3 regions of the Flavobacterium pygoscelis genome follow, and region 2 is predicted to be linked to each of the others. Evidence: riboswitches for the same ligand, from Rfam matches in the RefSeq annotation. Region 2 holds a riboswitch; each other region holds the start of a gene.
What was found. Region 2 has a riboswitch for S-adenosylmethionine ahead of MW871_RS12095 (Na+/H+ antiporter NhaC family protein). Riboswitches for the same ligand answer to the same signal wherever they lie in the genome.

Region 1 (6,108 bases), on a different contig from region 2:
TTTTGCATAATCAATCACTTGATCTTCCTTTATTTTTCCGAGTCCAAAATACTTACTTTCTGGATTTCCAAAATAATATCCTGAAACAGCAGAAGCAGGCCACATGGCCATACTTTCGGTTAAAACAACTCCTATTTCTTCCTCAACATTTAACAATTTCCATATAGTAGGTTTTTCTAAATGGTCTGGACAAGCAGGATAACCTGGTGCGGGACGAATTCCTTTGTAAGTTTCCGCAATCATATCTTCGGTTGTCAAAGCTTCATCAGCCGAGTATCCCCAAATTTCTTTACGTACTTTTTCATGAAGGTATTCTGCAAAAGCTTCAGCCAAACGATCTGCCATTGCTTTGACCATGATCGCATTATAATCATCTAAATCTTTTACAAATTCTTCTGCCCATTCATCGACACCAAAACCCGTTGTTACACAGAAACAGCCCATATAATCTGTTATACCACTATCTTTTGGCGCAATAAAATCAGATAAAGCCATATTTGGAGCGCCTTTTGTTTTTTGAGATTGCTGGCGCAAAGTCAAGAATTTCTCTAGTACTTTTCCGTTTTCATCACTCAATTCAATATCATCATCATTGACTTGGTTGGCTGGAAAAATGCCGTAAATTCCTTTGGCTGTTAGTTTCTTTTCTTTTAAAATGACTTTTAACATCGCTTTGGCATCCGCAAAAACAGCAGTTGCTTGTTCTCCCACTACCTCATCGGTAAGAATCTCTGGATATTTTCCGTGCAATTCCCAAGTTCTAAAAAATGGTGTCCAGTCAATGTAAGGAACCAAAACATCTATATCGACTTCAATAACTTTTACACCAATAAAATTGGGTTTCACTGGTTTGTAATTTGCCCAATCCAATTGCAATTTATTTTTTCTTGCCTGTTCTATTGTTAAGAAGTTTTTATCGCGAGATCGGCTCAAGAAAGTCTCTCTAAAAGCATCGTATTCTTCGCGAATCGAAGCCATATATATTTTTTTATCACTATTTAGCAAACTTCCCGCAACTGTTACCGCTCTAGAAGCATCGTTGACATGAACTACGGTTTGCCGGTATTGTGGAGCAATTTTTACAGCTGTGTGCGCTCTCGAAGTAGTCGCTCCACCAATCATAATCGGGATTTTGATGTCTTGTTTATCTAATTCTTTAGCCAGATAAACCATTTCGTCAAGCGAAGGCGTAATCAATCCGCTAAGACCAATAATATCTACGTTATGCTCTATCGCGGCTGCAATAATTTTCTCTGGCGCAACCATTACACCTAAATCGACGATTTCATAATTATTACAGGCTAAAACGACCGAAACAATGTTTTTTCCAATATCGTGTACATCACCTTTTACAGTAGCCATCAAGATTTTTCCGTTCCCTTGCTTGTCTCCAGCTTGTTTTGAGGCTTCAATAAATGGCAATAAATAAGCTACCGCTTTTTTCATTACACGTGCTGATTTTACCACTTGTGGCAAAAACATTTTTCCTGATCCAAATAAATCACCCACGACATTCATTCCTGTCATTAAATTAATTTCGATCACTTCAATTGGCTTTGCGGCTGATAATCGCGCTTCCTCAACATCTTCTTCAATATATTGATCGACACCTTTTACAAGAGAATGTGTAATTCTTTCTTGTACGGTTCCCGAACGCCATTCTTGAATTGCTTTCTCATTTCCTTTTACATCACCTTTTACATTTTCGGCAAAATCCAATAAGCGTTCTGTTGCATCATCACGTCTATTTAAAATTACATCTTCTACATGCTCTAATAAATCTTTTGGGATTTCATCGTAAATAGAAAGCATTTCTGGGTTTACAATCCCCATCGTCATTCCGTTTTGAATGGCATGATACAAAAACACTGAATGCATTGCTTCACGAACTGTATCGTTTCCTCTAAACGAAAACGAAACATTGCTCACTCCGCCACTAATATGGGCATGCGGCAAGTTTTCCCGAACCCATTTTGTTCCTCTAAAGAAATCTAAAGCATTCAGGCGATGCTCATCCATTCCTGTTGCTACTGGAAATATATTTAAATCAAAGATTATATCTTGAGCTTGAAAACCCACTTTATTTACCAAAATATCATACGAACGCTGACAAATTTCTACTCGTCTTTCGTAATTATCAGCTTGCCCTACCTCATCAAAAGCCATAACAATTACTGCAGCTCCGTAACGCTTGATTAATTTAGCATGATGAATAAATGCTTCTTCACCTTCCTTCAAAGAAATAGAATTCACGACACTTTTCCCTTGAACTACTTTCAAACCCGCTTCTATAATTTCCCATTTCGAGCTATCAATCATGATTGGCACACGCGAAATATCAGGCTCGGCAGCGATTAAATTCAGGAATTTTGTCATTGCATAAACACCATCAAGCATCCCTTCATCCATATTAATATCGATGATTTGGGCGCCACCTTCTACTTGCTCTTTGGCAATACTAAGTGCTTCTTCGTATTTTTCTTCCTTGATTAATCGAAGGAATTTTCTAGAACCTGTAACGTTTGTTCGTTCTCCAACATTGATAAACAAACTCTCTGGAGTTATTGTTAAAGGCTCTAATCCTGATAATACAAGGTTTTTTCTTGTTTCTTTTTCTGCCATTTTATTTATTTTTAATTCTAAATCATTTTGAAAATGAAATAGATTTAATCTTTATTTTTCATGTTTTGGGCGTGACCCAAAAAGGGTCGGGCTATCGTTTCAAGTCCTCGCTTAGTTGCGCTATCGCTGCAGTTCACTGTGGGCTTTTCACTGCTATCCCTCACGCGGTTTTGTGTGAATACCGCATTCTGTTGTTCATTCCTGCAAGGTTTATATAACCTTGTAGGTATTGGTTTATTAAGTCTACTTATGTTTTATACCTACGAGGTTTAAAAAATCTTGCAGGATCAGCTCTATTTTAACTACAAGCTTTAAAAAAATTTGTAGGATAAGCTCTGTTTTATACCTACAAGGTTTAAAAAACCTTGCAGGATCAGCTCAATACTTTTTGAGTTTTAAACAAAAGAGAAATCTTCATTATGTGATTGCTTCGTTTCTGGCAATGACATTTTACATCACCGCCGTCGAAACTCTTGGCTTATAATTCTTTGCAATATCTGCGATTAACTTGATGTGGGCTGGGGTTGTTCCGCAACAACCACCTATGATGTTTACTAAATTATCGTCTAAATAGGTTTTGATTTGCGCTTGCATTTCCTCTGGCGTTTCATCGTATTCTCCAAAAGCATTTGGCAATCCTGCATTAGGATGTGCCGAAACATTAAATGAAGTATTGTGTGAAAGGGTTTTTAAATAAGGCTTTAACAAATCGGCACCAAGGGCACAATTAAAACCTACACTTAACAATGGAATGTGTGAAACTGAAACTAAGAAAGCTTCGACCGTTTGCCCAGAAAGTGTTCTTCCGGAAGCATCGGTAATGGTTCCAGAAACCATGATAGGAATATCAATATTGCGTTCGTCTTTCACTTCTTCGATAGCGAAAAGCGCCGCTTTAGCATTTAAAGTATCAAAAATAGTTTCGACTAATAATAAATCGCAACCGCCATCCATCAAAGCTTCTACTTGTTGTTTGTATGCCACGCGCAAATCATCAAAAGTTACGGCTCTATATCCAGGATCATTTACATCTGGTGACATGCTTGCTGTTCTGTTGGTTGGCCCTATAGAACCGGCTACAAAACGCGGTTTTTCTGGATTTTTTGCCGTGAATTCGTCAGCTACTTCTCGAGCAATTTTTGCAGATTGAAAATTCATTTCGTAAACCAAATCTTCGAGATGGTAATCGGCCATTCCGATTGTGGTACTCGAGAAGGTATTGGTTTCAATAATATCGGCTCCTGCTTCAAAGTATTTAGCATGAACTTCTCTAATCGCTTTGGGTTGGGTTAGCGACAGTAAATCATTATTTCCTTTTAGTGAATGTGGAAAATCTTTGAAACGCACTCCACGAAAATCTTCTTCGGAGAAATTATAACGTTGCAACATGGTTCCCATGGCTCCATCTAAAATAAGAATTCTCTCTTTTATTGCCGTTTGAATGTTTGACATAATAGTTTCAGTTCTTGAAAATCTTTTTTTAGGAGATTTTTACTTTTGATTAATATTTACAAAAGTTCACTATAATGGCTTTTTAGCCCTGATGGAAGCGGTATCCTTTTATTCTGGGGTTCAGAATAAAAGATATAGCGTACAGCAGGAAGAATATTGGCAAAAAAAGCACCAATAATCCGCTCAAAAAGGATATTAAAATGTTGTCAAGAAAAGGTTGGGGAAATACTAAGTGTGTATTCGTGTGTTATCTATCCACATATTTTGTGGTAGAATGTAGCACCTTCTTTATAAAATAAAGGGTTGCTAAGGTTTCATTGGGTCTTTCCCTCCGCCTTTCGTGATAACTTTCAATAAATATAGGAACACTGCAAAGTAAAGACATAGCGTTACTACTTGCAAGTAATAACGCTATATTTTTTAACTATTTTTTGGTAAATTGTTAAACTATTGCTTTTACCACAGCTTTTGGCGCTTCCTTACGAGTACCATCAAATCCGTCAACACCGCTAACGGTAGTGTATTTTAGCACATATTTCTTACCTGGATTAATGATTTGGTAAGCAGCTTGACACATTAAAGTAGCTTCATGAAAACCACAAAGGATTAATTTGAGTTTTCCTGGATAGGTATTTACGTCACCAATGGCAAAAATACCAGGAATATTGGTTTGATAATCTAACGCATTATTTACTTTAATCGCATTTTTTTCTATTTCTAATCCCCAATCTCCAATAGGACCTAATTTGGGCGTAAGACCAAAAAGAGGAATAAAATAATCTGTTTCGATGGTTCTTGTCGCACCATTTTCTTCGAGCACAATTGATTCTATGCGCTCTGCGCCATTGATACCAATAACCTCAGCTGGAGTAATTAATCTAATTTTTCCTGCTGTTTTTAACTCCTGTACTTTATCAACAGAATCTAATGCTCCTCTAAATTCATTTCTTCTGTGCACTAAAGTTACCTCTGAAGCTATATTAGATAAGAAAATACTCCAGTCTAATGCAGAATCTCCACCACCAGCAATTACAACTTTCTTGTCTCTGAATTTTTCTGGATTTTTGATAAAATACTTGATTCCTTTGTCTTCATAAAAATCAATTCCATCAATAAGAGGTTTTCTTGGCTCAAAACTTCCTAATCCGCCTGCAATTGCAATAACAGGAGCATGAAATTGTGTTCCTTTATTAGAGGTAACTATAAAAGTTCCGTCCTCTTGCTTATCTATTGTTTCTGCTCGTTCTCCTAGCGTAAATCCTGGTTCAAATTGCTTGATTTGTTCCATTAAATTATCAACTAAATCTCCCGCTAAAACTTCTGGAAATCCTGGGATATCGTATATTGGTTTTTTAGGGTACAACTCTGAAAGTTGCCCTCCTGCTTGTGGTAAAGCATCTAATATATGGCATTTTAATTTTAACAAACCGGCTTCAAAAACAGCAAATAAACCTGTTGGACCAGCTCCTATTATAAGAATATCAGTTTTAATCATTATGTTACTATTTATAGTCATTTTATGAGTTTACAAAGAAACGAATATTTGTTTCTCCTTTTTATGATTTTTATCATTCCTTTAAATTTAAAAGAACTTTTTATATATTTTTTAACGTTTCGGTAATCTTATTCATTTTTTCGACTTTTTCTTCAAAGTTTCCTTTCAAAGTTTTCCGATATTCATTTAAGTTCAATACCATTTTATTAATATCATCTGGAAGTACTTCTTCAAAAAACTCACGTAGTCTTTTGGCCGTAGTTGGGGATTTTCCGTTAGTTGATATAGCAATTTTCACATTCCCTTTTGTAACAATACCACCCAAATAATAATCGCATAAATCAGGCGTATCAGCTATATTACAAATCAAAAATCTTTTTCGAGACAAGTCGTAAATTTTTTTATTTATCTCTAAATCATCAGTACAGGCAATAACCAAATGTCTTTTTTTAAGCATTTTTTTTTTGAATTTCTTCATGGTTAATTTTACAGAATCGTATTGATGTACTAAATCGACTAGTTCTGGTAAAAATCGTGGA
Region 2 (6,108 bases):
TTTGGGGACAAGTAGGAACCACTAGCGGAATTACGATAGGAGCAAAGGCTGTTATCATGGGACAAACTGGAGTAACTAAATCAGTTGAAGGTGGAAAATCTTATTTTGGTACTCCAATAGAAGAGTCAAGAGAGAAATTGAAACAGTTGGCTAATATTAAAAAAATTCCAGAAATTTTAAAAAAAATAAAGTAATATGTCTTCAAAAGAAATTGTTGAGAAATTTTACAAATCGGATGCTTTAATTGATAGTGAAGTTATAAAAGATTTTTTACATCCCGATATTATAGTCGAGTGGAACAGTAGCAAAGGTTTTATTGAGCTAAATTATGAAGCATTATTAAATTTATCTAACGATTTAAGTAAAGCTTACGTTCGATCTAAGGTTCGCATCAATCAGATTATTGCCGAAAATGATTTGGTTTCAGTGCGTTATTCTCATTTTGTTAAAACAATAGAGAACCCTAGAGAAGAAATGTTACTGGCACATTTTATTGTGATTTGGCAAATTAAAGACAATAAATTATATCGAGGGTATCAAATGAGCCAATTATCCTAATTTAGTGGTAAAAAACTGAATATGGGATACCCGTTTAGTGCTTACAATTTTATACTTTTGCATAACCATTTTAAAAACTACATAAAATAATATATCATGAGTGTTTTAGTTAATAAAGATTCCAAAATAATTGTTCAAGGTTTTACAGGAAGTGAAGGGACTTTCCATGCTTCTCAAATGATTGAGTACGGAACTAATGTTGTTGGTGGTGTAACTCCAGGAAAAGGAGGAACATCTCATTTAGACAGACCTGTTTTTAATACTGTAAAAGATGCTGTTGAACAAGCAGGAGCTGACACAACTATCATTTTCGTTCCACCAGCTTTTGCAGCTGATGCGATTATGGAAGCTGCAGATGCAGGTATTAAAGTAATTATTGCAATTACAGAAGGAATTCCTGTTGCTGACATGATAAAAGCAAACAGTTACGTTAAAGAAAGAAATGCAAGATTAATAGGTCCAAACTGTCCAGGAATTATTACTCCAGGTGAAGCTAAAGTTGGTATTATGCCAGGTTTTGTTTTCAAAAAAGGAACTATTGGTATTGTTTCTAAATCAGGAACTTTAACTTACGAAGCGGCTGACCAAGTAGTAAAACAAGGTTTAGGAATCACAACTGCTATCGGAATTGGTGGAGATCCAATCATTGGAACTACAACAAAAGAAGCAGTAGAGTTATTGATGAATGACCCAGAAACAGAATGTATCGTAATGATTGGTGAAATCGGTGGACAATTAGAAGCGGATGCTGCTCATTGGATTAAAGCTGATGGAAACCGTAAACCAGTTGTAGGTTTCATCGCAGGAGTAACTGCTCCAGCAGGACGTACAATGGGACATGCAGGTGCAATTGTTGGTGGATCTGATGATACGGCTGAAGCTAAAAAACAAATTATGAGAGAATGTGGTATTCACGTAGTAGATTCTCCAGCTGAAATTGGTAAAAAAGTAAAAGAAGTTTTAGGATAATCTTTTATATTTATAAAAAAAATTAAAAGCCTCACATTTTGTGGGGCTTTTTTATTATTGAATGGAATTAAAGAATACCTTTGCACTTTATTAAAAATAGTGTTTAATAGATTTATTTTTGATAAATAAAAAATGTAAACGAATGGTCTAGATAACTTTTCAGATTTTTGTGAGTTTTATCTAGGAAGACCATTTCAAATAAAAATATAATATATGTACAAGGAGTTAGAAAAATTCAAAGTTACCAATCAGTTTTCATTTACAGCAGAAGATAGTTTAGCAGAAGTTTGCAATGCATCTGAAGGATCTGGTGTGTTTTTAGTTTATGCAGTTGGTGAAGTAAAAGAGTTAATTATGGTTGGTTCTACTGGAACTGTTCAAAATGACGGAACTTTGAAAATTAAAAATGGTGGTTTGAATGACAAAATAGTCGAAGGACACCAATTCGCTAAAACAGGAAGAAAATATTCTTGGCCAGCACAAATGAAGAAAGAAGATATTAGCACACTTGAAGTAGTTTGGTATGAGACTTTTAATAATGATTCTAAAGTAATTCCAACATTTGTAGAAGCACAAGTTTTACAAAATTTCTTAGATGAAAATGGAAGATTGCCAAAATGGAATGTAGCTTTTTAAGTTATTTCTATACTAATACAATTGAAAGACTTTACTTTGGTAAGGTCTTTTTTTTGTTTTAAATTCATAAATAGTATTTTTATTTGTTTATATAAAAAAATAAGTACTATTTTTGCCCCCGTTATCACGAATCTCTTAATAGAGATAGCAACCTGCAACAACGAGCAAGGTGCTAAAACGATAAGCCAAATCCTTTGGAAAAAATGTTGTTTTTTTATTCCTGTTTTGCTTTTTTGTTTTTCGTCATAACCCTTTAATTTAAAAAATGATTATGACTAAACAAGGTAAAAATAATGGTAATCCATTCGCATTAATTCCTTTATTTATTTTTATTGCTACTTTTTTAGGAGTTGGTATTTGGCTAGATGATTTTTATGCTTTCCCGTCTCCAATTGCTGTTTTAATTGGAATAGTTGCGGCTTTCCTACTTTTTAAATCTTCTACAGAAGATAAAGTGAATACGCTGATTGCTGGTTGTGGTGAAAGTAAAATAATGACGATGTGTCTTATATATTTACTTGCGGGTGCTTTTGCTGTAGTGAGTAAAGCTACTGGTGGAGTAGATGCTGTTGTAAATTTGGGAATAAACAATATTGATGTTGCTTATTTTCCTTTAGGTATTTTTTTGATTGCCGCATTTTTATCTACTGCGACTGGTACTTCTGTTGGGGCAATTGTTGCAATTGGTCCTATAGCAGTGAGTTTAGCGGATAAAAGTGGTGCTTCATTACCTTTGATTTCGGGTGCATTATTGGGTGGTTCTATGTTAGGAGACAATCTCTCTATGATTTCGGACACCACTATTGCGGCAACACAATCTTTAGGTTGTAAACTCAAAGACAAGTTTAAAATTAATTTATTTATTGCTTTTCCAGCTGCTATAATTACAATTGCAGTATTTTTCTATTTGGGTTTAAACTCAGAAATTGTTTCCGTTGCCATACCTAAAACTGATTTTAATTGGATTGCTATCATACCCTATATACTCGTTATTGTATTAGCAGTTTCTGGAATTAATGTGTTTTCTACGTTAATTATAGGAACATTGTTAGCGGGAATTATAGGTTATTTTGGTGGTAATTTTACGCTTATGGTTTTTACCCAAAAAATATATGAAGGTTTTACCAGTATGACAGAAATATTCTTACTTTCTATGCTTTCAGGTGGTTTAGCTGCGATGGTTGATAAAGCGGGCGGAATTGATTACGTTTTATATCAAGTTAAAAAGCGAATAAAGAGTAAGAAATCGGCGCAGACAGGAATTGGTGTTTTAGTTGGATTAACCAATTTAGCAATCGCTAATAACACCGTTTCTATTGTGATTACAGGAAGTATTGCAAAAGAAATTAATGATGAATACAATTTGAGTGCAAAGAAAACCGCGACTATACTTGATATTTTTTCTTGTGTTATTCAAGGAATATTACCTTATGGAGCTCAAGTACTTTTGATATTAAGCTTTGCAGATGGAAAGCTGAACTTTTTAGATTTGATTAGTAATGCTTGGTATCATTTGTTCTTATTTGTTTTTACATTAATCGCTATTTATGCTAATTTTTGGGATAAATGGGTGAATCGAATTATTAAAATTTAAAAGCTAGTATTTTTATTAATGTATATGGTTTTGTATTTTTTTTAAAAAAGTAAATATTCTATATTTGACAGATATAAGATAGCCCTGATAGAAGTGGAAATCCTTTTATTTTTTTGTTTAAAAAAATAAAAGATTGTAGCGGATAGCAGGAATAGCTTCAAATAAAAATTAAAATAAGTTTTGAATATGAAATTACTAGAAGGAAAAGTAGCTATAATTACAGGCGCAAGTCGTGGAATAGGTAAAGGAATTGCAGAAGTTTTTGCAAAACACGGAGCAAATATTGCTTTTACTTACAGTTCATCTGTAGAATCAGCTATGGCATTAGAAAATGAATTGAATGCACTTGGAATTAAAGCGAAAGGGTATCAATCTAACGCAGCTGATTTTAATGAAGCGCAAACGCTTGTTGATGCGGTTAATGCTGAGTTTGGAACAGTAGATATTTTGATTAACAACGCCGGAATTACCAAAGATAATTTGTTAATGCGTATGTCTGAACAAGATTTTGACCAAGTAATGGATGTAAACTTGAAATCAGTTTTCAACATGACAAAAGCAATTCAGAAAACTTTTCTTAAAAAACGTGCGGGATCTATCATTAATATGAGTTCTGTAGTTGGAGTAAAAGGAAATGCCGGACAAACAAATTATGCTGCTTCTAAGGCGGGAGTTATTGGTTTTTCTAAATCAGTAGCATTAGAATTAGGATCGCGCAACATTCGTTGTAATGTAATTGCACCAGGTTTTATTGAAACTGAAATGACTGCAAAATTAAACGAAGATGTAGTAAAAGGTTGGAGAGATGGAATTCCGTTAAAACGTGGCGGAACTACTGAAGATGTAGCTAATGCTTGTCTGTTCTTCGCTTCAGACATGAGCGGTTACGTAACGGGTCAAGTTATGAACGTTTGTGGAGGAATGCTTACTTAATAAAAAGTGATTCGTTTTTAGTTTTTTTTAATCAAAATTGAAAACGAATTTCTATATACTATAAAATATGACAACAACTGCAATACTATTATTACTGGTTTCTTTATTAATAGCTAGCGGTTTATCCTATTTTCAATATATCTACAAAGCCAAAAACAAATCTAAAGTGAATTTGTTTTTGGCTTTTTTACGTTTTTTAACTATTTTTTCTATTTTTTTATTGCTTATTAATCCAATAATAACCAAAAATAGATTAGAAATTGTAAAAACACCTTTACCTGTCGTGATTGATAATTCTAGTTCCATTTCATTTTTGAATGTGAATAAAGAAGTTGAACAATTATATAAAAAAATCATTTCGAATAAGGATATTCAAGAAAAATTTGAGGTTCAATCCTATCAGTTTTCAGAAGATTTTGAACCATCAGATAAATTTACTTTTAAAGGAACGCAGACTAACATTGATGTTGTTGCCAAAAACCTTAAAAGCATTTATAAAAACAACAATTATCCGACGATTTTAATCAGTGATGGAAATCAAACTTCAGGTAATGATTATGTGTATAGTTTTGGTACTGAAAATAAAGTGTACCCAATAATTGTAGGTGATACAACGACATTTTTAGATATTAAAATCAATCAATTAAATGTTAATAAATATGCCTTTCATAAAAATAAATTTCCTGTTGAAGCATTTTTAAGTTATTCAGGAACAAAAAACATTACTGCTGATTTTGTAATTTCACAAGGAAACTTAATACTCAGTAAGCAGCGAATTTCATTTACAACTTATAAAAAAACGGCTACTGTTAGTGTTCTTTTACCTGCTGACAAAATAGGAATTCAAGTTTTTAAAGCTACTATTACATCTTTAGAAAAAGAAAAAAATACGTATAATAACACCAAAAATTTTGCGGTTGAAGTTATTGACCAAAAAACGAATATCGCAATTGTTTCACCAATTAATCATCCAGATTTAGGAGCATTAAAAAGAGCGATCGAAACTAATGTACAACGTAAAGTAACTATACTTAAACCTAACGATATTAAATCATTACAAGATTATAATGTTTTAATTTTATACCAACCCAATACAGAATTTAAAGCCTTATTTGAGAATAACAAAGTAGCTGGAATAAATACCTTTATTATTACTGGAAATAGTACGGATTTTAATTTTCTGAATCAGCAACAAAACAATCTCAACTTTAAAATGAGTGGACAAAAAGAGGATTATTTATCGGTCTTTAACCCACAGTTTAATTTATTTGCAATTGATAATATTGGATTTGAAAATTTACCTCCTTTGCAAAATGCTTTTGGATCCGTTACCGTAAACGGATCATTATCTGTTCTTCTTTCGTCTAAAATTAGAACTATTGATACGAATAGTCCTTTATTAGCTTTTGCTGAAAACC
Region 3 (6,108 bases), on a different contig from region 2:
ACTAATTTCACCTCTAGTATCCCTTTATCATGCTGCAAATCTCCAGACAATTCTCCTATATATCTTAACACATGATTCGGCTTTTGGTCTGCTTTTATTTTGTCATAAATAGGATCGAATTCCTTAAGCTTTGTTAAAAAATCAGCAACATCACCTTCACGTAAATGTTCTGGAATAAGATTTTGAATCTTAATTTCTTCAAATTCATTTTGCAAATCTAGTTCTCTTGCTAAAATCAATAATTTTCTTCCTACGTCATTACCGCACAAATCTTCTCTTGGATCTGGCTCCGTGTAACCGTTGTCAATTGCTTCTTTTAGAATTTCGCTAAAAGGCGCATCTTTTGCAGAGAAATTATTGAATAAATAGCTCAAAGTTCCAGAGAAAACCCCTTTAATTTTAGTAATATTTTCTCCTGAAAGATGCAGTAATTTAATCGTATCAATCAATGGCAAACCAGCTCCAACATTGGTTTCATACAAATAGTTCTTTTGGTTATCTGCTAATGATTTTCTTAAGCCTTTATAAAAACCATAGCTTAATGTGTTTGCTACTTTATTTGAAGAAATTAAATCGAAGCTGCTTTCCACCAGCGGAATATAGTTTTCAACAAATGCAGCACTCGCTGTATTATCGATGGCAATTAAATTTTCTAAATGATGTTCGTTTGCATAAGCAATAACGTCTTCCATCGTATAAGGAATTCCTTGATCTTGAATTTGATTTCTCCACTCTAAAGAAACTCCGTTTTTATCTAAAAGAATTTTTTTAGAATTGGCAATGGCAAAAACATTTAGTTTAATATGTTTTCTTTTATCAATTGCTTCAGCAGACTCTAAAATTTGATTAATCAAAGTTCCTCCCACTAGTCCATGTCCAAAAACAGCAATGTTGATTTTTTTTGAAACTCCAAAAATCTCACCGTGAATGACATTTAAGGCTTTATAAAGTTCGGTTTTTTTAACCACTAAACTCACGTTTTTACCCGTAACCGTATTATTAAAAAGTATAGGAATAATTTTATTTTTAATTAAAGCAGTATACGGTTTATGAAACGTACTTAAATCTTGGCCAATAATTGAAATTACCGAAACATTATCAGTCACCGTAATTTTATTCACATCTTTAGCATAGAAATCATTTTCAAATTCTTTTTCTAATTCGATCATTGCTCTTGTGGCTTTATCAGCTGCAACCACTAATCCAATTCCTCTTTCTGATGAACCTTGTGAAATGATACTTACACTGATATCATTATCGCCCATTACTTTAAAAATACGAGCATCTACACCTGTTTTTCCTAACAGTCCTCTTCCTTCAAGATTCACTAAAGCTACATTCTCTAAAACGGAAAGTGTTTTTATTCCCGCTCCTGCAGCATTAGCCGTAATGAGTGTTCCTTTATTTTCGTGATTAAACGTATTTAATATACGAAGCGGAATATTTTTTTCTAATAAAGGAATGATAGTTTTAGCATGCAGAATAGTTGCGCCAAAATTAGCCAACTCATTTGCTTCATTAAAAGTCAAGTGATCTATTTTTTTGGCATCCAGTACTAAATCTGGATTGGCAGTGTATATTCCGTCAACATGTGTGAAGTTCTGAAGTTCTTCCGCATTAATGAAATTTGCTATTAGTGAAGCTGTGTAATTACTTCCATTTCTACCTAAAGTAGTAGTTTCATTTTTGGCGTTCGCACCAATAAAACCTGTAATTACTAAAACGGCGTCTTCATTTTCTTTGAAAATCTGGATGATATTCTTTTTCGATGCCCCTTCTATAGGTTGAGCATCGCCAAAATTCGAGTCTGTAACTATCAATTCACGGGTATCGGCAAATTTTGCAAGAATACCTCTTTCGTTTAGTAAGAAGACGAGTAATTTAGCCGAAAGCACTTCACCTTGTGCCAAAATTTGATCTTGAATTTTAGTACTGTAATCGCCTATCAAACTCACTCCTTCAAAAAGTTTGTCTAATTTTTCAAATTCAACAGAGAAATCAATTGATTCAAATCCATCTTTTTGATATTTTTTAAAACTCTCTAAAAGTGGTTTGTAATTACCATTTTTCACAGCAATTGTTAAAATATCATCAAGTTCATCAGTGGCTTTTCCTCTTGCGGATACAACAACAGTAACTTTTTCTTCTTGCTTTATTTTACTTTCAATAATATTTAGAACCGTATTAATCCCTTCACCATTTGCTAAAGATTTTCCGCCAAATTTCAGTACTTTCATTTGTTTTTTATTTTTGAAGACTACTTCTAATAAATTGTCTAATTGTTCATATTCTATCAGGAAAGCATCATGTCCGTGCTGCGAGTCAATCTCACTATAGAATACATTGTTTTTAAATTTTTTGATATCGTTGTATGTTTCTTTATTCTCCTTTGCCGTAAAAAACAAGTCAGAGTTGATTCCTACAATATAAATATTGGCATCAACTTTAGAAATAAGAGATTCAAAAGATTCTCGATTTCGAGTGATATCAATGGTTTTTAATAATTGATTCATCATCTTGTAGGCCGATAACTGAAATCTTTTTTCTAATTTTTCTCCGTGATAATTCAACCAACTCTCCACTTGAAAAGTTTCGAGTTGCACATTGATATCTCGATTAAATTTTTCTTTAAAAGATTCAGGAGTTCGATAACACAACATTGCGTGAATGCGTGCATCTTCTATAGGTTTTTTAGAATTATTTAAGATTTGCTCTTGCAAATAACAGTTAGCAATCAACCAATCGGTAGCCTTCCAATCGGTAGCAATGGGAATGAAATTTTGAGTTAATTTAGGCTCTAAGGCCAAAATTTCCCAACCTATTCCTCCACCTATTGATCCACCGATAAGCGCAAAAAGTTGATCAACTTTTAACACACGAAGTCCTTCCAGAAAAATTTTAGCAATATCTCTTGCAATAAAATCCTTGTAGTTGTCGATGGTAGCTGAATTAAAACCATTGCCTGGAACATCAAAAGCGATGATGGTATATTTTCGGGTATCAATTGTTTTATCAACGCCTACTATTTCGTTCCACCAACCAGCTTCACCAATAACTTGTGAGTTTCCAGTTAAAGCATGATTAATTAAAATTATGGGAGCAGAATGCAAATCGGCGCCAAAAATCTGATAGCTTAAATTTAGGGTAGCATAGAAAGCACCGTTATGAGTGGTGAAATCTTGTAATGTAATTAATGAAGGTTTATTTTCCAATTTCAAATCTTTTAGGATTTTTGATTTGTGTCTGGAAATATTAGAAAGAAAGCTAGAATATTGGGTATCTAGACGAATTCTTAGTGTTATCTTTCCTAGCAACTGAAACAAATTCAGTTCAAGGTAGAATGCAGCACCTTCTCCGATAAATCGAAGGGTTGCTAAGGCTTCATCGGGTCTAATCCCTCTGCCTTTCTTTATAACATTTCAATACAAGTGTGAACTTAAAGCAGCAAATTAACTGCTATTATTTTTAAAAACCAAATTTTCGTGTCTTTTGATTTTTATAAGAAAAATAAAAGCAAAGTGTTAAACTTATAAATTAAAAGTAAAACTATACTATATCAGAGTAACACTTTGCATTTTTTTGTATCATCAGATAATGGAAATTACTTTCCCATTTCCTAAATAAACAACGCTTCATTCTCTTTTGAATACATTAAAAAAAGTAATGAATCTGTCACTTTATTTTGTGGCAAAGCATCATTTTTTGAAAATTCAAATCTCGAATCGATTAGTTCATTGATAAAGTCGTTCCCCTTTACTGTTTTATTTCTGAAATTAATACTTTTTAATAACTGAAATGTTTTTGCAAAATACTTAGTTGCACTCATAATTTAATAATTGTTTAGGTTTATAAAATTCTTTTTTGTTCTTATTGTTGTTATACTATCTTAGTTTTCAAATACTACTAAAAAAACAAAAACCCTTTTAGATGACTATCCAAAAGGGTTTTAAGTTATATATCAAACTTATACTTTTGGAATCAACAGTCATGCATGCATAAAATGGTACACACCACAACTACATTGGTGACTTTTACGGTATTTATTGTCTTGATTATTAGTTTTTTCATCTATTTCCGATTCTATTATAAATCAATTTAATTTTGGATGCTCATAAAAAAAGCCTCCCTATCATGGGAAGCTTATTTCTTATAATTTTAATTTAAAATTATGCAATAAACTACCCTCAGGAAATATCCTGACCGACTTTAAACATAGTGTAAATTGTATATTTCATCTTTATTTTTTTCAAAATCAAATATGCAACTTTTAATTCATATTTCCAAATAAAAAGACTGGATTTCTAATATTAAATAATCGTTAACAACCTTCTATTGTTTTCATATTCATCAGTCTTTCAATTTGTTGATCATTCAAACGATTATATTTGTAGGCCCTGCTGATTTGCTTTTTAAAAAATTGCCATTTCTGCTGCATATAAGGATATAATGATAATGAATTCATATTCCCCTCGTTTGACTTTTTGTAATGCTTTTTATATTCTTTAAAATAATTACAATAATCATCTAAATATTTATCCCATTTTAAATCTCCTGTTTTGTTACTTGTTTTCGATGCTTTTTGCTCCGCTACTAGTATTTCTCGTGACTCCATAATGAGATTGTTATTTTATTTTAATTTGATTTCTACTTCCAGCTAAAAAACACATCAACATATTGCTTTTCTTTGTTTTTAACTCGAAGCAAATCTACTGCGCTTATCTGCTACTTATCTTACACAATAAGGATTAATACTTATATAACTTTTTTGTATCATCACTTCAAAAAATATAAAAGCTTTATAGAAACTTCGAATTTTTTCTTTGAAACCAAAATCTAACTAGAACTCTATCGTTATTCTTCAAAAAAAGATTTAGTTAGAAATATGTAATTTTTCACAATTAAAAAACCAAATTTTATTAAAGTTCTTTAATTGTGAAATTACTATTGAATTATAATCATTTTTTAAACTAATTAAAATCATAGTCTTTAAACAAATTCAGATTGTTTTATACTTTTGAAAGCCACTTTTAAATCGGTAATTAAATCCTGAATATCTTCTAATCCTACAGACAATCGTATTAAGTCATTAGGAACTCCTGCTGCAGCTTTTTGTTCATCGGATAATTGCTGATGAGTAGTACTAGCAGGATGAATTATTAGTGATTTAGTGTCGCCAATATTAGCTAATAGCGAAAATAATTTAGTTTGATCTGCTACTGTTTTTGCTGCTTCAAATCCTCCTTTTAACCCAAAAGTCACTACTCCACTGTGACCTTTTGGCAAATACTGCTGAGCTAAATCATAGTATTTACTGGATTTCAACCCTGGATAATTTACCCAAGCCACTTCTGGTTGCTCTTCTAACCATTGCGCTAATGCCAAAGCATTTTCACTGTGGCGTTGTACACGAATAGGCAAAGTCTCCAATCCTTGTATAATCTGGAAGGCATTAAACGGACTCAAAGCTGCTCCAAAATCACGCAGACCTTCAATTCTAACCTTAGCAATAAAAGCTGCTTTTCCTAAAGCTTCATTGTAAATTAATCCGTGATAACCTGCTGAAGGCTCTGTGAATTCAGGAAATTTCCCATTGGTCCAATCAAAGTTTCCAGCATCAATAATCACACCTCCAAGAGAAGTTCCGTTTCCAGTGATGTATTTTGTTAAAGAATGCACTACGATATCCGCTCCAAAATCTATAGGATTCAACAAATAAGGGGATGCAACTGTATTATCAACTATAAAAGGGACTTTTGCGGTTCTTGCTTCCTTAGAAATACCTTTTAAATCTAAAACGTCTAATTTTGGATTCCCCAAGGATTCTACAAAAAAAGCTCTGGTATTTTCTTGAACAGCGTTCTTAAAGTTTTTTGTATCCGATGGATCTACAAATGTTGTGGTGATACCAAGTCTTGGTAATGTCACATTAAATAAATTGAAAGTTCCGCCGTATAAACTATTGGAAGCTACAATGTGATCTCCCGCTTTTAACAAAACTAACAATGCAGTAGTAATGGCAGCTGTACCAGAGGCTGTAACTACCGCTCCTATTCCCTTTTCTAGAATAGCCAATCGCTGCTCTAGAATATCGTTTGTTGGATTATTAAG

Region 1: linked by a shared signal. The riboswitch ahead of MW871_RS13395 (homocysteine S-methyltransferase family protein) and the one ahead of MW871_RS12095 (Na+/H+ antiporter NhaC family protein) in region 2 are both predicted to bind S-adenosylmethionine.
Region 3: linked by a shared signal. The riboswitch ahead of thrA (bifunctional aspartate kinase/homoserine dehydrogenase I) and the one ahead of MW871_RS12095 (Na+/H+ antiporter NhaC family protein) in region 2 are both predicted to bind S-adenosylmethionine.

The regions. Positions count from the first base shown of each region.
Region 1 is NZ_JALNUB010000008.1:148,425-154,532, reverse strand. Features, by position in the region: gene metH (methionine synthase) at 1-2,622, opposite strand, end outside; gene MW871_RS13395 (homocysteine S-methyltransferase family protein) at 3,073-4,074, opposite strand; SAM riboswitch class I at 4,319-4,424, opposite strand; gene MW871_RS13390 (NAD(P)/FAD-dependent oxidoreductase) at 4,517-5,569, opposite strand; gene MW871_RS13385 (precorrin-2 dehydrogenase/sirohydrochlorin ferrochelatase family protein) at 5,670-6,108, opposite strand, start outside.
Region 2 is NZ_JALNUB010000007.1:79,734-85,841, forward strand. Features, by position in the region: gene MW871_RS12075 (UDP-3-O-(3-hydroxymyristoyl)glucosamine N-acyltransferase) at 1-194, shown strand, start outside; gene MW871_RS12080 (nuclear transport factor 2-like protein) at 196-558, shown strand; gene sucD (succinate--CoA ligase subunit alpha) at 655-1,527, shown strand; gene MW871_RS12090 (hypothetical protein) at 1,741-2,163, shown strand; SAM-I-IV-variant riboswitch at 2,280-2,377, shown strand; gene MW871_RS12095 (Na+/H+ antiporter NhaC family protein) at 2,435-3,757, shown strand; gene fabG (3-oxoacyl-[acyl-carrier-protein] reductase) at 3,944-4,690, shown strand; gene MW871_RS12105 (hypothetical protein) at 4,758-6,108, shown strand, end outside.
Region 3 is NZ_JALNUB010000008.1:131,985-138,092, reverse strand. Features, by position in the region: gene thrA (bifunctional aspartate kinase/homoserine dehydrogenase I) at 1-3,212, opposite strand, end outside; SAM riboswitch class I at 3,296-3,418, opposite strand; gene MW871_RS13330 (hypothetical protein) at 3,617-3,826, opposite strand; gene MW871_RS13325 (hypothetical protein) at 4,319-4,612, opposite strand; gene MW871_RS13320 (O-acetylhomoserine aminocarboxypropyltransferase/cysteine synthase family protein) at 4,987-6,108, opposite strand, start outside.